One region of the Mesorhizobium sp. Mes31 genome, then DNA from elsewhere that is predicted to be linked to it. Evidence: predicted binding sites of a transcription regulator. Region 1 holds the regulator's gene; each other region holds the start of a gene.
What was found. Region 1 encodes PhoB, which activates phosphate uptake and scavenging genes when phosphate is short. Its sites were predicted from a motif close to TGTCATNNANCTGTCAT; they were not measured.

Region 1 (7,165 bases):
CCGCCACGACGATTTGCGCCGGCGCAACCGGGCAATGGTGATTGCGGCCGTGCGCCGGGCCGGACAGCCGTCACGTACCGAGATCGCCGCGACCACCGGCCTCAGCCACTCGACCATATCGGCGATTTCCTCCGACCTGATCGGCGAAGGCATCCTGGCCGAAAGCAAGCCGAGCGAGCCCGGTTCGCTGAAACGCGGCCGGCCACAGGTCGGCCTCGGCCTCAATCCGGAAGCCGCGGCGGTGATGACCGTGGTGCTGTCGCTGAACTTCCTGTCCGTCGCCGTCATCGACTATGCCGGCCAGGTGATATCAGAGGAACAGCGCCGGCTGGACACGCTGACGATGTCGCGCGACGCGCTGATCGGTGAATGCGTCGCCATCGTGCGGCGCCGCCTCGAAGACCCCGATCTCGATGTCCGCAGCGTCGCCCGCATCGCGCTGGCGATCCAGGGCATTACCGACACCCGTGCTCGCGCCATGCTGTGGTCGCCGATAACGCCGCACACCGACATCGCCTTCGCCGACATCCTCGAGGACGAGTTCGGCATCCCCGCCACCATGGAGAACGACTGCAACATGATGGCGGTGGCGTTGCGCTGGCGCGATCCGCAGCGCTACCGTGATGACTTCATCGCCATCCTGCTCTCGCACGGCATCGGCATGGGACTGGTGCTGAAGGGTCAGTTGTTCACCGGCACCCATTCCTCGGGCGGCGAGTTCGGCCACATGATCCACCAGCCGAAGGGCGCGCTCTGCCGCTGTGGGCGACGCGGCTGCGTCGAGGCCTATGCCGGCAACTACGCCATCTGGCGCAACGCAAGGCAGCTCGGCGAGGACACCGAGCCGGTTGCCGATGTCAGCGACGCAGACATGCGCGCGCTGGCAGCCGCGGCCCGCGAAAGCGACGGGCCCGAGCGTGAAGCCTATCGCAAGGCCGGCGAAGCGCTTGGCTACGGGCTCGGCAGCCTGTTCGCGCTGATCGACCCGGCACCCGTCGCCATGGTCGGTGTCAGCGCCGCGGCCTTCGACCTGATCGAGCCGGCATTGCGCGAGGCCATAGCCCAGACCGCCGGCGGCCAGCACTCGGAATCGATTTCCTTCGACACCGAGCCGAACGAACTGCCGCTGATCCGCGAAGGCTGCGCCATGCGCGCGCTGACCTTCGTCGACCAGGAGATTTTCGCGCCGGGCGCGCAGGCACGACCGGGCGCCGGAAAGAACGTTGCCTGAGGATCCGTGCAAAACCAAATCATTCTGAGCGACCGGTCGACCTGAACCGGGCTTCACGATGGGTATGATGTCAGTCAGGCGCGCCAACTGTTAGGATGCTGTCTAATTCGACGCGTCGGCCAATGCCTCATCGTCTCGTACCCTCAACACTGAAATTTCAGCTGAACCACCATCAGGACCATCAAGAAATGACCGCCTCGCCTCCCTTTCTTGGCTTTCCCGATTGCCTTGCCGATGGCCGTATACCGCGTGCGGTGATCTTTGGAGCCGGTCACGGCACTACCTATCCCGGCAAGGACAGCAGCGGATACGCCTTGGCCGCCGACGCCATCCGCGTTGCGAGCCAGGGCGATGCCACGCTCGTCGAGCACTGGGATTTCGATCTCGGCGGCCCGCTGTTCGACGGCAAGCCGGTCTGCTGCATCGACACCGGCGACATCGCGACCACCATGCATGACAATAGCGGCAACAGGGCGCGGATCGAGGCGAAAACGCGCCAGGTTCTGGCACTACCGGCCGTGCCGATCCTGCTCGGCGGCGACGATTCCGTGCCCATCCCCTTCCTCGCCGGCTTTGCGGATCACGGGCCGGTCTGGATCCTGCAGATCGACGCCCATATCGACTGGCGCGACGAGGTGCATGGCGAACGCTACGGCTATTCGAACCCGATGCGCCGCGCAAGCGAGATGCCGCATGTCGCCGGCATCGTGCAGGTCGGCATCCGTGGCGTCGGCAGCGCTCGCCTCACCGAAATCGAAGCGGCACGGCGCTATGGCAGCCGCTTTGTAACCGCCCGCGAGGTTCACGCCCAAGGCGTCGAAGCCGCTCTCCGGCATATTCCGGAAGGGGCGCGGGTCGTCGTAACTCTCGACTGCGACGGCCTCGATCCCGGTATCATGCCGGGCGTGGCGGCGCGTTCGCCCGGCGGCCTCACCTACACCCAGGTGGTCGATCTGATCGGGGGCCTCGGCAGACGGGCCAGGATCGCGGGATTCGACCTTGTCGAGCTTTATCCTCCCGCCGACATTGACGGCCTGTCGGCCCTGACCGCAGCGCGCCTTCTCGTCAACGTCATCGGCACCGTCGTCCGGCAGGTTTGAGCCCGGACTCTCGCTAGGGCAATTCCAGGAAAAGTGTGAAACGGTTTTCCGTCCGGAATTGCGTCAAAACAAAGAGTTAGAGCGGTTTGCCGTTTCCGTGAAACGGTGAACTGCTCTAGTCTTCCCTGATCGCGTAACCCGCCCCGCGGATCGTGCGGATGACATCGGGCATGCGGCCGTTGTTGACCGCCTTGCGCAACCGGCCGACATGCACGTCCACCGTGCGCTCGTCGATATAGATCGTCTCGCCCCAGACATTGTCGAGCAGCTGGCTGCGCGAGAAGACGCGGCCAGGATGGCGCATCATGAATTCGAGCAGGCGGAATTCGGTCGGCCCGAGCCGGATCTCGCTCTTCTTGCGATAGACCCGGTGCGACTCACGATCGAGCACGATGTCGCCAACCTTGAGCACGCTGGACAGCACTTCCGGCTTGGCGCGGCGCAGCAGCGCCTTGACCCTGGCCATGAACTCCGGTGTCGAGAACGGCTTGACCAGATAATCGTCGGCGCCCGTGGAAAGGCCGCGCACGCGGTCGCTCTCCTCGCCACGCGCGGTCAGCATGATGATTGGCAGCCGCTCGGTCTCGGGGCGCATTCTCAGCCGCCGGCAGAGTTCGATGCCTGAAACCGCCGGCACCATCCAGTCCAGCACCAGAAGGTCGGGGACGTTCTCCTGCAGCCGGATCTCGGCCTCGTCGCCGCGCGTCACCACCTCGACCTGGTAACCCTCGGACTCCAGATTGTAGCGGAGCAGCACACCGAGCGGCTCCTCATCCTCCACGACCATGATGCGTGGCGCGATCATCGGCTGCTTACCCCTGTCGTCATGCCGCCGGCGCGGACATTGCCGTCTCGTCCTGCTTCGGGCGATTGGCGGGTAGCTGTGTGCCGGTCAAAACATAATACGCATTCTCGGCGATGTTGGTCACGTGATCGCCGATGCGTTCGAGGTTCTTGGCGCAGAACAACAGATGCGTGCACGCGGTGATGTTGCGCGGATCCTCCATCATGTAGGTCAGGAGTTCGCGGAACACGGACGTGTACTTGACGTCGATGCGTTCGTCGTCGTTCCTGAGCTTGGCCAGCGCCGCCGCGTCGGCGGCGGCGTATTCCTCGATCACGCCCTGCACCTGGATCAGCACCAGCTGCGCCATCGCATCGATCGAGTGCGAAAGGTCGCGAGGCGTGACGCTGAGGCCAACGGTGCCGACGCGCTTGGCGATGTTCTTGGCAAGATCGCCGATGCGCTCGAGGTCGCCGGCCATGCGGATCGAACCGACGACATGGCGCAGATCGTCGGCCATCGGCTGCCGCTTGGCGATCAGAGTGATGGCGCGGTCGTCGAGTTCGCGCTGGCGCGCGTCCATGATCGCGTCGTCGGAGACAACGCGCTGTGCCAGGGCGTTGTCGGAATTCAGAAGTGCCTTGGTCGCACCGCCGACCATCGAGCCGGCGAGATCGCCCATGTCGCTGATGAGCTTGCTGATCTGTCCGAGATCCTCGTCGAAAGAAGCGACTGTATGTTCGCCCATGATCTTAGTCCTCGTATGTCTGAGCTCAGCCGAAGCGGCCGGTGATGTAGTCCTGCGTGCGCTTCTCGCGGGGCGACGTGAAGATCTTCTCGGTGCGGTCGAACTCGACCAGTTCGCCCAGATACATGAAGGCGGTCTGCTTCGAGACGCGTGCCGCCTGCTGCATGTTGTGGGTGACGATGACGATCGTGTAGTCGGCCTGCAACTCGTCGATCAGCTCTTCGATCTTGGCGGTCGACAGCGGATCGAGCGCCGAAGCCGGCTCGTCGAGCAGGATGACTTCCGGCTTCACCGCCACGGTGCGGGCGATGCAGAGCCGCTGCTGCTGGCCGCCCGAAAGGCTGAGGCCGCTGGCGTTGAGCTTGTCCTTGACCTCGGTCCACAGTGCGGCGCGCTTGAGCGCCTGCTCGACGCGGCCGTCCATCTCGGACTTGCTGATCTTCTCATAGAGCCTGACGCCGAAAGCGATGTTTTCGTAGATCGACATCGGAAATGGCGTCGGCTTCTGGAACACCATGCCGATCTTGGTCCGCAGCAGGTTGAGATCCTGCGACCGGTCGAGGATGTTCTGGCCGTCGAGCAGCACCTGGCCCTCGGCGGTCTGTTTCGGGTAGAGCTCGTAGATGCGGTTGAAGACGCGCAGCAGCGTCGACTTTCCGCAGCCCGAGGGCCCGATGAAGGCGGTGACGCTGCGCTCGGGCAGCGACAGAGTGATACCCTTCAGCGCCTTGCTCTGGCCGTAGTAGAAGTTGAGGTTCTTGACCTCGATCTTGGCCTTGGCGGTTGCCTCGGCGGCGATCGTCATGTCTGGAGACAACATCTGGCTCATTTGTCCTCTCTGCGTCCGGTCAGGCTGCGAGCAAAGATGCTGAGCGCGAGAACCGTCAATGTGATTATGAGTGCGCCGGTCCAGGCCAGTTGCTGCCATTCCTCATAAGGGCTGAGAGCGAACTGGAAGATGGTCACCGGCAGGCTGGCCATCGGTGCGTTGAGATTGCTCGACCAGAACTGGTTGTTGAGCGCCGTGAAAAGCAGTGGCGCGGTCTCGCCCGAGATACGGGCGATCGACAGCAGTATGCCTGTGACGATACCGGAAAGGGCGGCGCGGTAGGCCACCGACTTGATGACAACCCAGCGCGGCGCGCCGATCGCGGTGCCGGCTTCGCGCAAGGCGTTCGGCACAAGGTTGAGCATGTCTTCGGTGGTTCGCACGACGACCGGAATGACCAGGATGGCGAGTGCGACAGAACCGGCAAGGGCCGAGAAATGCCCCATCGGCCGCACCATCAGTTCGTAGACGAACAGGCCGATGATGATCGACGGCGCCGACAGCAGGATGTCGTTGATGAAACGCACCACCGTTGTGAGTTTCGAGAAGCGGCCATATTCGGCCATGTAGGTTCCTGCAAGCACGCCGATGGGCGTGCCGACGACGACGGCGATGACCGTCATCACCACGCTGCCGTAGATGGCGTTGAGCAAACCGCCGGCGTCGCCGGGCGGCGGCGTCATCTGCGTGAAGACGTCGAGGGACAGGCCGGCGGTACCCTTGTGGACCAGCGCGCCGAGGATCAGCGCCAGCCAGGCAAGTCCGATGCCCGCGGCGATGACGCACAGCGTCATCATCACGGCATTCTTCCTCTTGCGGCTCTGGTGAAGCGATGAGGCTGTCGACATCGGTCAGGCTCCCGTGCGGGCGTCGATGCGCATCAGCATGTAGCGTGCGATGGCAAGGATCAGGAAGGTGATGACGAACAGGATCAGGCCGAGCGCCACCAGCGAAGACGTGTAGAGATCGCCGACGGCCTCGGTGAATTCATTGGCGATGGTCGCCGAGATCGTCGTCGCCGGCGCGAACAGCGAGGTGCTGATCCGATGCGCGTTGCCGATGACGAAGGTCACCGCCATGGTTTCGCCGAGCGCACGGCCGAGGCCGAGCATGACGCCGCCCATGATGCCTATCCGTGTGTAGGGAATGACAACGCGGCGGGTCACCTCCCAGGTCGTGCAACCAATACCGTAGGCGGATTCCTTCAGCACCGGCGGCACCGTGTCGAAGACATCCTTGGTGATCGAGGTGATGAAGGGCAGCACCATGATGGCCAGGATCAGCGACGACGTCAAAAGGCCGATACCGTAGGGCGGACCGGCAAACAGGCTGTTGAGGCCAGGAATGCCGTGGAACATGCCGATGATGAAGGGCTGCACGGTCGTCTGCAGGAACGGCGCCAGCACGAACAGGCCCCAGATGCCGTAGATGATCGAGGGGATGCCGGCGAGCAGCTCCACCGCCATGCCGATCGGGCGCCGAAGCGGGCGCGGGCAAAGTTCGGTGAGGAAGATGGCAATGCCGATGCCGAGCGGCACGGCGATCAGGATGGCGATCGCCGAAGTGACGATGGTGCCGTAGATCGGCGCCAACGCGCCGAATTTCTCGGTGACCGGGTTCCAGCTTTCACTGGTCAGGAACGAGAAGCCGAAAGTCGACAGCGCCTGCCAGGAACCGGCAAACAGCGAGATCGCGACACCGCCGAGCAGGACCAGCACCAATATGGCGGCGGCGCGGGTAAGCCCGTGGAAGATCGCGTCGGTCAACGCGAACCGCCTGACAGTGGCATCGCGCGAACCTCGAATGGCTGGCAAGGCTTCCTGGACAGCGCTCATGTGAAGCTCGGCTCTTTGTGTTGAGGAAAAAGGAGCGCCGCGACGCGGCGCTCCTTTAGAGGATGTCACTCGCCAGCGTAGACGGGCTTGCCGTCGGTGACGATATCCGACTTCCACGAAGCCTTGATCAGGTCGACGACGTTGTCGGGGATCGAAACGTAGTCGAGGCCCTTGGCGATGTCCTTGCCGTCCTTGTAGGCCCAGGCGAAGAACTTCAGCGCTTCACCGGTGGCGGCGACATCTTCGGGAGCCTTGTGGATCAGCACCCAGGTCGACGCGGCGATCGGCCAGGTGGCGTCGCCGGGCTCGTTGGTGATGATGACGTTGAAGTTCTTCGCACCCTTCCAGTCGGCGTTCGAAGCAGCCGAGCCGAAGGATTCGAGCGACGGCTCGACAACCTTGCCGGCGGCGTTCAACATCTTGGAGTAGGACAGGTTGTTCTGGGACGCGTAGGCATACTCGACGTAGCCGATGCCGCCGTCGGTCTGCTTGACGGTGTTGGCAACGCCTTCGCTGCCCTTGGCGCCGACGCCGACCGGCCATTCGACCGCCGTGTCGGAACCGATCTTGTCCTTCCAGTCGGGCGACAGCTTGACCAGGTAGTTGGTGAAGTTGAAGGTCGTGCCCGAGCCGTCCGA
Region 2 (7,165 bases), on a different contig from region 1:
ATCCGGTTTGGGTCATCTGAACTTGGTGCTGTTTCCGCGCATTGGAAGTCAATTCAATAGCATAGAGCGGATGTGATCGCCATGACCGACATCGCCACCTACAACTTCGCCTATCTCGACGAGCAGACAAAGCGGATGATCCGCCGCGCGATCCTCAAGGGCATCGCCATCCCCGGCTACCAGGTGCCATTCGCCTCGCGCGAAATGCCGATGCCTTATGGCTGGGGCACCGGCGGCGTCCAGGTCACCGCTTCGATCATCGGCCCCGACGATGTGCTGAAGGTCATCGACCAGGGCGCAGATGACACCACCAACGCGGTGTCGATCCGCGCCTTCTTCAAGAAGGTCGCCAATGTCGCCGTGACGACCGACACCGCCAGCGCCACCATCATCCAGACCCGCCACCGCATCCCCGAACATCCGCTGACGGCGGGCCAGGTGCTGGTCTATCAGGTGCCGATCCCGGAGCCGCTGCGCTTCCTCGAACCGCGCGAGACCGAAACGCGAAAAATGCATGCGCTGGAGGAATACGGCCTCATGCATGTGAAGCTCTACGAGGACATCGCCAGGCACGGCCGCATCGCCACCACCTATGCCTATCCGGTCAAGGTCGAGGGCCGCTATGTGATGGACCCGTCGCCGACGCCGAAATTCGACAATCCCAAGATGCACCGCTCGCCGGCCCTGCAGCTGTTCGGCGCCGGCCGCGAAAAGCGCATCTATGCGGTGCCGCCCTTCACCGACGTGGTCAGCCTCGACTTCGAGGATCATCCGTTCGAGGTGCAGACCTTCGACCAGCCCTGCGCGCTGTGCGCGGCCGAGAATGTCTATCTCGACGAGGTCATTCTCGATGACCATGGCGGCCACATGTTCGTCTGCTCCGACACCGATCACTGCGAGAAGCGGCGCAAAGAGGGCCATCACGGCCATCTTGCACCGGAAACCCACCTTGCCCCAGGAAACATGGAGGCGGCGCAATGACCGACGAACCGCTGCTGCGCGTCTCGGCGCTTTCCAAATTCTACGGCTCGCGCGTCGGCTGCGACAACGTCTCCTTCGACCTGTGGCCGGGTGAAGTTCTGGCGGTGGTCGGCGAATCCGGCTCCGGCAAGACGACGCTGCTCAACTGCCTGTCGACGCGGCTGCTGCCCTCCTCCGGCACTGCCAGCTACCGCATGCGCGACGGCCAGTTCCGCGAACTCTACCGCATGAGCGAGGCCGAGCGCCGCTTCCTGATGCGCACCGACTGGGGTTTCGTCCACCAGAACCCCGCCGACGGCCTGCGCATGACGGTGTCGGCCGGCGCCAATGTCGGCGAACGGCTGATGGCCGTGGGGGATCGCCATTACGGCAAGATCCGCGCCACGGCCGTCGACTGGCTGTCGCGCGTCGAGATCGACGAGGACCGCATCGACGACGAGCCACGCGCCTTTTCCGGCGGCATGCGCCAGCGCCTCCAGATTGCCCGCAACCTCGTCACCGGGCCACGGCTTGTGTTCATGGACGAACCGACCGGCGGCCTCGACGTCTCGGTGCAGGCGCGCCTGCTCGACCTGTTGCGCGGCCTGGTCACCGATCTTGGCCTCGCCGCCATCGTCGTCACCCACGACCTCGCCGTAGCACGCCTCCTGTCGCAGCGCATGATGGTGATGAAGGACGGCCGCGTCATCGAAAGCGGCCTCACCGACCGCGTGCTCGACGACCCGCGCGCGCCCTACACCCAGCTTCTCGTTTCTTCCATCTTGCAGGTCTAGCCGCGTGATGCCGAAAAGTGGAAGGCGGTTTTCGGACCAGATCATGCGGCAAAGCAAAGGACACTGACATGGCAACCCCGCTCGTCGTTTCCGACGTCGCCAAGAGCTTTACCATGCATCTGCGCGACGGCATCAAACTGCCTGTCGTCGCCGGTGTCTCGTTCTCGATCAGGGCTGGCGAATGCACGGTGCTTGGCGGTCCGTCCGGCGCCGGCAAGAGCTCGATCCTCAAGATGCTCTACGGCAACTACGCCGTCGACGAAGGTCAGATCATCGTCAGCCATGACGACGGCTTGATCGATCTTGCAACCGCCAGCCCTCGCACCGTGCTTGCGGTGCGCCGCCAGACCATCGGCTATGTCAGCCAGTTCCTGCGAACCGTGCCGCGCGTCCCGGCGCTGGATGTCGTCGCCGAGCCGCTGGTCGAGCGCGGCGAGGACCGCGAGAGCGCGCGCGACAAGGCGCGCGCCTTGCTGGCGCAACTCAACCTGCCGGAGAAACTCTGGGCTCTGCCGCCGGCGACCTTCTCCGGCGGCGAGCAGCAGCGCGTCAACATCGCGCGCGGCTTCATCACCGAGCACCCGATCCTGCTGCTCGACGAGCCGACCGCCTCGCTCGACGCCAGGAACCGCGACGTGGTGATCGAACTCATCGCTGGCAAGAAGACGGCGGGCGTCGCCCTGCTGGGTATCTTCCACGATCATGACGTGCGCGAGGCGGTTGCCGACCGCATCATCGACGTCACCGTTTTTGCCCCGGGAAAAATCGCCGCATGACCAGGAAATTATCGGAAGCGCCGCTGGTCCACCCGACGGCGGAGGTACAGAACTCGACGCTTGGCCGCTGGACCGAGATAGCCGACCGCAGCCGGGTCTCGGAAAGCGAGCTTGGCGACTATTCCTACATGATGCAGGACTGCGCCGTCTGGTGCGCGACGATCGGCAAGTTTGCCAACATCGCCGCAAGCGTGCGCCTCAATGCCACCAACCACCCGACCTGGCGGCCGACGCTGCACCATTTCACTTATCGCGCCTCCGACTATTGGGACGATGCCGAGCACGAGAGCGAATTCTTCGCCCAGCGCCGCGCCAAGCGCGTCACCATTGGCCATGACACCTGGCTCGGCCACGGCTCGACCGTGCTGCCTGGCGTCACTGTCGGCGATGGCGCGGCGGTCGGCGCCGGAGCGGTCGTCTCGAAGGATGTCGCGCCCTACACCATCGTCGGCGGCGTGCCGGCCAAGCCGATCCGCGAGCGCTTCGACCGCCGCACCGCCGAGCGCTACCAAGCGCTTGCCTGGTGGGACTGGGACCACGCAAGGCTGCGCGCCTCGCTCGACGATTTCAGGGAGCTATCCGCCGAAGCCTTTCTGGAAAAATACCAGGGATAGGCCATCACATCATCGTCATGGACAAGCCTGTTTCATATCCCTGACACATCACCGAAGCAGGACGTGGTCTTTCCCCGGAGATCGCCATGCTCGACACAGTCAAACCATCACTCGCCGGATTCTTTGCCGGCTCGAACCCGACCCCTCCGACGCACCTCGGCACCCGCTACGACACGTCAGGCAATTTCCTGATCGAACCCGGCAACACGGTTGTCAGCCACCTGGTCAGCGGTTCGCCATCCGAGGCCGTGGTGCTTGCCGTACGCGACCGGATGCTGGCTATGCCCGACGCCGACCGGCTGGCCTTCACGCCCGTCTCCAGCCTGCACATGACGCTTTTCCAGGGCATCATCGAATACCGCCGCCGCTTGCCCTACTGGCCGCAGGACGTGCCGCTCGACACCAGCATCGACACGATGACCCGCCTCTATCTGGAGCGGCTGAAAGGCTTCGAGGGCTTTGGCCCATTCAACATCAAGGTGGTCGAAGTCGTACCGACGGGGCTCACTGTTGCCGGCGCGACGGAGGACGACGTGCGCATCATGCGTGCCTGGCGCGACGCCTTGGCCGTGCCGTTCGGATACCGGCACCCCGATCACGACGCTTACGTCTTTCACATCACCTTCGCCTATCAGATCCAGCGGTTGGCGGACGACAGGGTGGCGCAATGGCAAGCCCTGTTCGATGACTCTCTGGCGCTTTTCGCGCGGCAGGCGCCGGTGATCGAGATCAAGGCGCCCGCCTTCTGTGCATTCCGCGACATGAAGCACTTCGAGGAGTTGCTTGTGCTCGGCTGATCGGGCTGAAACGAGGCGCCAGACGTCGCGTCTGTGGGCAGTAACAAAACTGACATCAATTCGACACCGCAGGTTCATGGCGCTGCGCTAGCGAAGGCCAACAGACCTTCAACCGCGACTGGACTGAAACCTGCCGATGTCAGCAACGTCAGCCACGCTCGAAATCCGCGGCGTCTCTCGCCGATTTGGCAAGAACATCGCCGTCAGCAATGTCGACATTTCCATCCCGCAAGGTCAGATGGTCGGCATTATCGGCCGTTCCGGAGCTGGCAAATCGACCCTTTTGCGCATGATCAACCGTCTCATCGATCCCAGTCAGGGGTCGATTTTTTTTGACGGCGCCGAGGTTTCCCAGCTGCGCGGTTCGCCGCTGCGGCGCTGGCAGCGCGACTGCGCCATGATCTTCCAGCAGTTCAACCTGGTGCCGCGCCTCGACGTGCTGACCAACGTGCTGCTCGGCAAGCTGAACCACCGTTCGACCATCACCAATCTGTTCGGCATGTTCTCGCGCGCCGAGTGCGCCGAGGCGGTTGCGGCGCTGGAGCGGCTCGATATCGCGCGCACGGCACTGCAGCCCGCCGGCACCTTGTCGGGCGGCCAGCAGCAGCGCGTCGCCATCGCGCGTGCCATGATGCAGCAGCCCAAGGTTATCCTCGCCGACGAGCCGATCGCTTCGCTCGACCCGCTCAACGCCAAGGTGGTGATGGATTCGCTGCAGGACATCAATCTGCGCGAAGGCATCACCGTCGTCACCAATCTTCATACGCTGGATACCGCCCGCACCTATTGCAACCGCATCATCGGCATGGCTGCCGGCAAGGTCGTCTTCGATGGGCCGCCGGAAGAGCTCAACCGCGAGGCCGTGCGTCTCGTCTATGGCGCCGACAGCAATGGCGGCGAGATCTCCGAGGCCATCACCTCGACCAGCGTTGCCATCAAGCAAAAGATCGCCGCATCCGCCGGACCGCTCGAGCCCGCATTCCCGGGTTACTGAGCTCATGGCCCCGAACCGAAGGTCCGCGTTAGCGAAACTCGGCATCCGGTTTTCGGGAAATACCATGGGCCGGGAAAGAGCGGTTGGGATCGCCCGCCCGCGTCAAGGGCACCTGTCGAAATCAAGAACGCTGCCGGCGCGGGGCCGGAACCCACAGGAGAGATACCAGATGTTCAGGAAGATGGTTTTTGGCGCCGTTTCGGTGCTCGCAATGGCAACCAGCATGGCCCATGCCGCCGATATGAAGGAATTTCGCGTCGGTATTCTCGGCGGTGAAAACGAGACCGACCGGCTGCGCAACTACCAGTGCCTCGCCGACCACCTGAAAGCCGAATTCGGCTTCGAGAAAGTGTCGCTGTTCCCGGCCGCCGATTATGACGGTGTCATCCAGGGCCTGCTTGGCGGCACGCTCGACTTCGCCGAACTCGGCGCTTCCGGCTACGCCAGCGTCGTTCTCAAGGACCCGAAGGCCGTCACCCCGATCCTCACCACCCAGCAGACCGACGGCGCGACCGGCTATTATTCGATCGGCCTGGCGCTCAAGTCCTCCGGCATCACCGACATCAAATCGGCCAAGGGCAAGAAGCTTGGCTACGCCGATCCGGATTCGACCTCTGGCTATCTGATCCCGCTGACCCAGATTCCGAAGGACACCGGTGCTTCGAACGAAACCTTCTTCGCTTCGACCCAGTTCAATGGTGGCCACGAGAACAACGTTCTGGCCGTGCGTGACGGCAAGGTCGACGTGGCGGTGGACGATTCCTCCGGCATCGGCGACTTCAAGGACGGCTACAGCTCCGGCACCTTCCACAAGGAAGTCGCCAAGGGCGCCGTCGACCCCAACGACTTCGTCGAAGTCTGGCGCTCGGGCCTGATCCCGAACGGCCCGCTGGTCGTGCGCACCGCGCTCGGCGACGACATGACCGCCAAGCTTGCCGACTTTTTCACGCAGCTCCCCAAGAAGGACAAGGCCTGCTTCGAAGGCATCGAAGGCGGCGATTTTACCGGCTACGTCCCGGTGAAGCCGGACTTCTACAACGTCATCGTCGAAGCCCGTAAGGCAGCCATCGGCGGCTAACGGTAAAATCAGGAAGGGCGGTGTTCAAAGCACCGCCCTTTTTGCATCTCCGATCATGACCCTTTCCGTGACCGCTCATTCAGACGCGACGCACCAGGCAGCCGATGCCTGGCGACGCCAGACATCCTTGCGCCGGCTCTATACGGCTATCGGTGTCGGCCTGCTCATTGTCGCGCTCTGCGGCACCATGTGGTTCGCCGACGAGGCCAATGCCGGGCATTTCTTCGACCGGCTGCCGCACATACTGGACTTCCTGAGCTGGCTAGTCCCCAAGGACTGGAACGATGTCTGGCGGGCGATGTTCGACGTCGCTTCCCCACACGACACCGGCACCCAGGAATTCAACTTCCCGCTCGGCCGCGCCTATGTCTGGGGCAGCTTCTACATCCCCGAATATTTCGAGCTGATGCTGACCACGCTGAACGTGGCGCTTGTCTCGACCTTCATCGGTTTCGTCTTTGCCGTGCCGTTCTCCTTCATCGCGGCGCGCAACCTGACGCCGCATCCGGTGCTGCGGCTGATCGTCAAGCGCTTCATGGAACTGCTGCGCGCCTTTCCCGAGATCGTCATTGCCGGTCTGTTCGCGGCCATTGTCTCGATCGGCCCGATCGCCGCCATCATCGCCATCGGCCTGCATTCGATCGGCGCGCTGGGCAAGCTGTTCTACGAGATCAACGAGAACATCGACATGCGCGCCGAGGAAGGCCTGCGAGCGGTCGGCGCCAACTGGTTCGAGCGGGTACGCTTTGCCGGCCTGCCGCAGGTGCTGCCCAACTTCATGTCCTACACACTGCTGCGGATCGAGATCAACGTGCGCATCTCCACCATCATGGGCGCGGTCGGCGGCGGCGGTATCGGCGAAGAGCTGAAGCTGTCCATCTCCCGCGGCTTCGGCGCCAAGACGATAGCCTTGGTGCTGCTCCTGTTCACCACGATCTTCATCGTCGACCAGTTCTCCGCCTGGCTGCGCCGCAAGCTTGTCGGCGAGCAAGCTTTCATGGTGGGAGCTTAACCGATGACCACCATGACCGCCGATCAGATCCAGTCGATCGAGGAGCGCTTCCCGCACGTGTTCCAGCGCCCGTTCCACCAGCGCTTCGGGCCGCTGCTGTTGCTTGGAGGCACCCTTGTCTATCTCCTCTATGCCCTATG
Region 3 (7,165 bases), on a different contig from region 1:
ATCTCGGCGACGCCAAGAGCCTGATCACCCATCCGGCGACGACGACGCACAAGAATTTGAGCGACGAAGCCCGCGCGGAACTCGGCATCGGGCCGGGCACGCTCAGGCTTTCGGTCGGCCTGGAGGATGCCGACGATCTGCTCGAGGATATCGCGCAGGCGCTGAAGGCCAAGTAGGAGAGGTTTTGGCCCTTCAGGCGCTCGACGGCGTCTCTTCCAGTTCGGCCGCCTTGGTGCCAATGGTCATCGCGTTGCCGCGCCAGTCGACGGCGCCGCCGAGCCAGCCGCGTGCCCACATCACCGGCAGGATCATGTCGCGCACCACCATCGCCGCGATCATGCGGGGCGACAGATACCAGCCCTTGGCCGAGGCCAGGGCGCATTCCGGAAGATAGAAGGCTGCCAGCACGGCGATGCAGGTCAGCGGCAGGCTGAAGCCGGCGCCTGCCGCCGCAACCAGCGCAAGCACCAGCGGCACCGCCGCGCCAGTCAGGATCTCGGGCGCGAAGAACAGCGGGAAGGTGACACGGCGCAGGCGCGCCCAACGCGCCTGGCGCGACCAGATCTCGGCAAGCGTGCGCCGGCCGAGCGGCTGCTCGAAAGGGGCGGCGACGAGATTGACGCGCAGGCCGAGGCCGTTGACCAGCTTGGTCGCGGCAGCGTCTTCGGCGATCTCGGCGGCCAGCGCGCGGATGCCGCCACTGGCGTCGAGCATCGGCTTGTTCCACAACATGCTCTTGCCTTGGGCAAAGCCAAGGCCGAGCGCTTCGCCGGCATATTGCCAGCGCGCCTGCAGCGTGTTGAGGAAGGCACATTCGACCTCGGCCCAGAAGCCGTCCGGCCGCGAGCCGATCGGCGTCGAGCAGACAAGGCCGGTGTCCGGCCGCCAGGCCGCCATCAGGTGCTGGACATAATCTTCAGGCATCAACACGTTGGAATCGGCCAGGATGACCCAGTCGTGGCGCGCCGCTTCCCAGCCCTTGACGCAATTGTTGAGCTTCGGATTTGCGCTGATGCGGTCGTCGCCGAACAACAGGCGGGCCGGCACTGCCGGAAAACGGGCGATGGCGGCGCGGATCAATCCGACCACCGGATCATCGGCATGGGCGACGCAGAAGATCAATTCGTAGCGTGGCCAGTCGAGCGAGAAGGCGCGCTCCAGCGTCTCGTGCGTGAACGGCTCGACGCCACGCGACGGCACGACGATCGACACCGGCCGTGACTTGCCGGTCGGCGCTGCGATGACGCGGCGTCGCTTCAGACGTGAAGCGGCGAACACGATGCTGGCGAGGTTTGAGACAATGAGAACAGTCGAAAGCAAGGCGGCTATGAGAGTGAGTTCCATCGAGATCCGGTCACTCCAGAAAAAGCCGGCCTCCATGGCGACCGCTTTCGACAATTCGACAAAGCGCCCGAGTCGCCAGGCACTGGTTGGCGCACACCATCATTGTCATGTGTCACTTAAATGACATTCTTTGTCGGCACTTGCCTGTCAGGTCGGAATGACGGGGGCGCACCGTTGACCAGCCCGAGAGGAGCGCCGAAAGTTGCCGGGACTGTTTTGGAGTCGCTTATGTACCGCGCCGTCACGCGCAACATCGAAGTGCAGGTCAGGCCGTTCTATCTGGAGGATCGCTCGGATCCGTCCGAGAACCGCTATGTCTGGGGCTATCAGATAACGATCGACAATCAGTCGGAGGAGTTCGTGCAGCTGTTGTCGCGCTATTGGCACATCACCGACGGCACCGGTCGGGTCGAGGAAGTGCGCGGCGCCGGCGTCGTTGGCGACCAGCCCGAACTCAATCCCGGCGACAGCTATCAATACACGTCCGGCTGCCCACTTTCGACACCGTCAGGGATCATGGTCGGGCATTACACGATGCGCAACAAGCGGGGCGAGACGTTCGACATCGCCATCCCCGCCTTCTCGCTCGACCTGCCGGGTACGCGGCGCACGGTGAATTAGCCTCGGGTGGGCGCCAATGCCCTCACCGGCCGCGAGGCAGCCGGTGAGACGTTGTTCTGTCGCTATTGAGCCGCTGCAAATTCCGCCGGGTCGAAGTCATATTGCTTCGAGCAGAATTCGCAGGCGACGTGGATGCCGCCATCCTCGGTGCTGTCCTTGATCTCCTGCGCGGAGAAGCCCTCGAGGATGCCGCGGATCTTGTCCCGCGAACACGAACACTGATCGGCGACCGGAACACCGCCGAAGACGCGCACGCCATGCTCGTGGAACAACCTGTAGAGCAGCCGCTCGGCGCCGATCGTCGGGTCGATCAGCTCGGTCGGCTCGATGGTGCCGAGCAACGCCAGCAGTTCCTGCCAGGAATTGTCGGCCGGATCGTGGATTTCGTCGCGCGGATCGCCATCGCCACCCGGCAGGTCCGGCACACGCATACGCTCGGGCGATTGCGGCAGGAACTGCGCCAGGATGCCACCGGCGCGCCACTGTTCGCGTGCGCCACCGATGCCGGGCGTCAACAGCTTGGCCACCGAAAGCCTGAGATCGGTCGGAATCTGCTCCGACTGGCGGAAATAGGTACGTGCCGCGTCTTCGAGCGTTTCGCCGTCGAGCTGGACAATGCCCTGATAGCGCTGCGTGTGAGCACCCTGGTCGATGGTCAGCGCCAGGACACCGCTGCCGAGCAGCGTCTGCTGAGACGTTTCGCCGGCCGCGACCAGCGCCTCAAGCCGGTCGGGATCGAAACGCGCATAGGCCCGCAGTGCCGTGGGCGTGGAAAAATCCGCGACCAGCATATCGACCGGACCATCGGTGCGGGTCTGCAGGATGAATTTGCCCTCGAACTTGAGCGATGTGCCGAGCAGCACCGTCAGCACACAGGCCTCCGCCAGCAGGCGGGCGACCGGCTCGGGATAATCGTGGCGGCTCAGGATGGCGTCGAGCATCGGCCCGAGTTGAACGGTGCGGCCGCGTACGTCGAGCGGGCCGACCTCGAAGGGAACGACGTGATCGTCGCCGGCGTAGCCGAATTCGCCGAGTTTGGGGTGATGTTCAGTCACTTGATGGGTTTCCAACATGACAAAGCTCCAGGGCGCGGCCATGCCGCCCTGTGGGGCGCATGCGTCGAAACGCGCTTGATTTGCGTGATGCGGCGCAAATAGGCATCACGCCCCCAGAGATCAAGCTCCCAGGCACTTCAAGCGCCAAGACACTTCAAGCACCAAGACACTTCAAGCACCAAGACACCAGGCGAGCACGGCCTTCTGGGCATGGAGCCGGTTCTCGGCCTCGTCGAAGACCACCGAATGCGGCCCGTCGATGACTTCGTCGGTCACTTCCTCGCCGCGATGCGCCGGCAGGCAATGCATGAACAGTGCGTCCGGCTTGGCCTGGGCCATCAGCTTGGCATTGACCTGATAAGGCGAGAACACGTTGTGGCCGCGGGCGCGATGCTCCTGGCCCATCGACACCCAGCAATCGGTGACGACGCAATCGACCTGATCGACGGCCTCCTCGGGTGAGCGGGTGAAGTGCAGCTTGCCGCCATGCGCTTGCGACCAGTCGACATGCTTGCGTGCCGGTTCGCTGCCCTCGGGAACGGCGACGTTGAGGTTGAAGCGGAACCGTGCCGAGGCCTCGAGCAGCGAATGCAGCACATTGTTGCCGTCGCCGGTCCAGGCAAACGTCTTGCCGGCTACCGGACCGCGATGCTCCTCGAAGGTCATGATGTCGGCCATCAACTGGCAGGGATGGGTGTCGTCGGTCAACCCGTTGATCACCGGCACGGTGGCGTTCTCGGTCAGTTCCAGCAGCCGCTCATGCGAGGTGGTACGGATCATGATCGCGTCGACATAGCGCGACAGCACCTTGGCGGTATCGGCGATGGTCTCGGAGCGGCCGAGCTGCATTTCGGTGCCGGTCAGCATGATGGTCTCGCCGCCGAGCTGGCGCATGCCGACGTCGAAGGAGACGCGCGTGCGCGTCGACGGCTTGTCGAAGATCATCGCCAGCACCTTGCCTTCGAGCGGCTTTGTCCGCTCGCCAGCCTTGAGGCGAGCCTTTCGCACCACCGCATCGTCGAGCATGAAGCGCAGGTCGCCTTCGGAAACGGCGGAAAGATCGGTGAAATGACGGGGGCTCATCAGGATCTTTCGAATTACTTCGCGGCAGCGGAGGCGATCGCCTCCGCCAGGCCCTTGGCGCCGGCGCGGATGCGGTTGAGCGCTTCGTGGATTTCGGCGTCGGTGACGGTGAGCGGCGGCAGCAGGCGAATGACATTGTCACCGGCCGGAACCGCCAGCAGGTGCTGGTCGCGCAGCGCCATGTTCACCTTGGTGTTGGGCATGGCGCATTTGAGGCCGAGCATCAGCCCAACGCCCCTGATGTCCTCGATGACTTCGGGAAACTCGTCGGCGACCGCCGCCAGCCCCTGCTTCATCAGCAACGCCTTGCGCTGGACGTCTTCGAGGAAGCCGTCTTCCAGCACCACGTCGAGCACGGCGTTGCCGACGGCCATGGCAAGCGGGTTGCCGCCGAAAGTGGTGCCGTGAACGCCAGCGGTCATGCCGACAGCTGCTTCATCGGTGGCGAGGCAGGCGCCCATCGGGAAACCGCCGCCAATGCCCTTGGCGATCGCCATGATGTCGGGTGTGACGCCGGACCATTCATGCGCGAACAGCTTGCCGGTGCGACCGATGCCGCATTGGACCTCATCGTAGATCAGCAAAAGGCCGTGCTGGTCGCAGAGCTGACGCAGCCGCCTCAGCGATTGCGCCGGCACCGGGCGGATACCGCCCTCGCCCTGCACCGGTTCGATCAGGATCGCGGCGGTTTGCGGCGTGATCGCCTTTTCGGCGGCGTCGATGTCGTCGAAGCCGACCTGGTCGAAGCCTTCGACCTTGGGTCCGAACCCTTCAAGATATTTGTACTGGCCGCCGGCCGCGATGGTCGCCAGAGTGCGGCCATGGAAAGCGCCTTCGAAGGTAATGACGCGGAAGCGCTCGGGATGTCCCTTGACGAAGTGGTAACGCCGCGCCGTCTTGATCGCGCATTCCAGCGCCTCGGCGCCTGAATTGGTGAAGAACACCTTGTCGGCGAAGGTGGCATCGGCCAGCCGCTCGCCAAGCCGGCTCTGCGCCGGTATCTCGTAGAGATTGGAGACGTGCCAGAGCTTTGCGGCCTGCTCGGTGAGCGCGGCGACCAGATGCGGATGGCTATGGCCGAGCGAATTGACGGCGATGCCGCCGGCGAAATCGAGATATCGCTCGCCCTTGTCGGTAACCAGCCAAGTGCCCTCCCCATGGTCGAAAGCCAGGGGTGCGCGAGAAAAGGTCTCGAAAAGCGCCGAACCGCTCATTATATGCGTCTCCGGTACCGGAAAATCAAAAAAGCCGCCAAAGCGGCGGCCTGTGCGGCTTATCGTGTTTTTCGGCCATGAAGTCAACGAAAACGTCGCGCATAGGGGCGCGGCAAGCCTCCTGACGAGACGCCGGCTCACAAGCGACCGGGCAAGTTGGGGAAAACCGAAAAAACCGATTCGTGTTGCACTTGGGACTCTTGTCACCGAGTCAGCGCATAGAGTAGTTGTAGTCGAGAAATAACTAGATTTCGTGCGGCGGACCTAATCACCAGATATATGTGGTGTCTGCCCCAGCAATTTTGCTGGGTCGGGAAGGGATTCCGATTGCCGCACGCTTAGCAGGAGCGCGGTCTCATGAACTGGACTGACGAGCGGGTCGAACTTCTCAGGAAACTGTGGTCGGAGGGTCTGAGCGCAAGCCAGATTGCTGCCCAGCTTGGCGGGGTCAGCCGCAATGCGGTCATCGGCAAGGTGCATCGGCTGAAGCTGTCGGGCCGCGGACGCGCAACGGCGACACCGGCACGCCAGAAGAAGACGGCGCAAGGATCGACCGTTCAGAAATCGGTGGCGCGCGCCGCGAGCGCGACACGCCACGTCACGACGTCGATCGGCGCGACGGCCCTGCAGACCCAGTTCGACGCCGAACCGGTGGCACGCCACTATATCCGCCCGGTCGAAAATGTCGTGCTGCCGATCTCACGGCATCTGCAGCTCGTCGAGCTGACAGAGCGGACCTGCAAATGGCCGAATGGCGATCCGCTTTCGGAGGACTTCCATTTCTGCGGCAACGAGGCCGCCGAAACCGGTCCCTACTGCAAGTACCACGCCCGCGTCGCGTTCCAGCCGGCATCGGAGCGGCGTCGCAGTCGCTGAGCGAATAGCGAATAGCGAATAGCGAATAGATACAGCTTGGTATCGGTGACCGAGCAAGCCTTTTCACGCTACTCGCTACTCCCTATTCGCTACCCGCTCTCTTTCACAGCCAGCCATTCTTGCGGAAACGCCAGTACAGGAACGAGCAGATCAAGGCGATCACCGCCAAGACCATGGGATAGCCGTATTCCATCTTCAGTTCCGGCATATCGCTGAAATTCATGCCGTATATGCCGGCGAATGCCGTCGGCACCGCCAGAATGGCGGCCCACGAAGCGAGCTTCTTGGAGATTGCCGTTTCCTGGCTCTGGCCTACCAGCAGGCTCGCCTCGAAAGCGAACGCCAGCACTTCGCGCAGACTGTCGATCTTTTCCTGCACGGTGCGGATGTGATCGGTCACGTCGCGGAACAACGGGTGCATGGCCGTATGGATCTGCGGCAGGTCGGCACTGGTCAGCCGGCGACAGACTTCGACCAGCGGCAGCGCCGCATTGCGCAGGCGCAAAAGGTCGCGGCGCAGCATGTAAAGCCGCTCGATGTCGGGGCCGGTCATCGGCTTCAGCAGGACCTTGTCCTCGATCGCCTCGACCTCGTCCTCGATCTGTTCGAGCACGGGCATGTAGTTGTCGACGATGAAATCGAGAATGGCATAGAGGACGAAATCCTCGCCCTTGGCGAGCGAATGCGGGCAGCTTTCCCAGTGCTGGCGTACAGCGGCATAGGATGTCGAGGGACCGTGCCTGACGCTGACTATGTAGCCGCTGCCAACGAACAGATGCGTCTCGCCGAAGGTGACGCGGCCATCGATGAGCTGGGCGGTGCGGGCAACGATGAACAGCGCGTCGCCATATTGCTCGATCTTCGGCCGCTGGTGCGGGTGCTCGGCATCTTCGATTGCCAGTTCATGCAGATGGAATTGCGCCTTGACGCGCAGCAGCAGGTTGCGGTCGGGCTCGAGCAGGCCAATCCAGA

Region 2: phnC (phosphonate ABC transporter ATP-binding protein) is a predicted target of PhoB. The motif match lies at 3,981-3,997, and genes of this name have one in related genera.
Region 3: NR193_RS00095 (ceramide glucosyltransferase) is a predicted target of PhoB. The motif match lies at 1,454-1,470, and genes of this name have one in related genera.

What each region holds. Positions count from the first base shown of each region.
Region 1 covers NZ_JALJRL010000012.1:55,490-62,654, forward strand. Annotated here, with positions in the region: gene NR193_RS20645 (ROK family protein) at 1-1,231, shown strand, start outside; gene NR193_RS20650 (agmatinase) at 1,420-2,331, shown strand; gene phoB (phosphate regulon transcriptional regulator PhoB) at 2,447-3,136, opposite strand; gene phoU (phosphate signaling complex protein PhoU) at 3,156-3,863, opposite strand; gene pstB (phosphate ABC transporter ATP-binding protein PstB) at 3,889-4,692, opposite strand; gene pstA (phosphate ABC transporter permease PstA) at 4,689-5,540, opposite strand; gene pstC (phosphate ABC transporter permease subunit PstC) at 5,544-6,527, opposite strand; gene pstS (phosphate ABC transporter substrate-binding protein PstS) at 6,593-7,165, opposite strand, start outside.
Region 2 covers NZ_JALJRL010000008.1:51,277-58,441, forward strand. Annotated here, with positions in the region: gene NR193_RS15375 (hypothetical protein) at 1-76, shown strand, start outside; gene NR193_RS15380 (alpha-D-ribose 1-methylphosphonate 5-phosphate C-P-lyase PhnJ) at 82-981, shown strand; gene phnK (phosphonate C-P lyase system protein PhnK) at 978-1,754, shown strand; gene phnL (phosphonate C-P lyase system protein PhnL) at 1,823-2,530, shown strand; gene NR193_RS15395 (DapH/DapD/GlmU-related protein) at 2,527-3,144, shown strand; gene NR193_RS15400 (DUF1868 domain-containing protein) at 3,231-3,941, shown strand; gene phnC (phosphonate ABC transporter ATP-binding protein) at 4,078-4,935, shown strand; gene phnD (phosphonate ABC transporter substrate-binding protein) at 5,105-6,013, shown strand; gene phnE (phosphonate ABC transporter, permease protein PhnE) at 6,069-7,025, shown strand; gene phnE (phosphonate ABC transporter, permease protein PhnE) at 7,029-7,165, shown strand, end outside.
Region 3 covers NZ_JALJRL010000001.1:22,956-30,120, forward strand. Annotated here, with positions in the region: gene NR193_RS00090 (O-succinylhomoserine sulfhydrylase) at 1-176, shown strand, start outside; gene NR193_RS00095 (ceramide glucosyltransferase) at 193-1,344, opposite strand; gene apaG (Co2+/Mg2+ efflux protein ApaG) at 1,573-1,965, shown strand; gene NR193_RS00105 (Hsp33 family molecular chaperone) at 2,028-3,062, opposite strand; gene argF (ornithine carbamoyltransferase) at 3,192-4,103, opposite strand; gene NR193_RS00115 (aspartate aminotransferase family protein) at 4,118-5,317, opposite strand; gene NR193_RS00120 (GcrA family cell cycle regulator) at 5,675-6,193, shown strand; gene NR193_RS00125 (magnesium and cobalt transport protein CorA) at 6,297-7,165, opposite strand, start outside.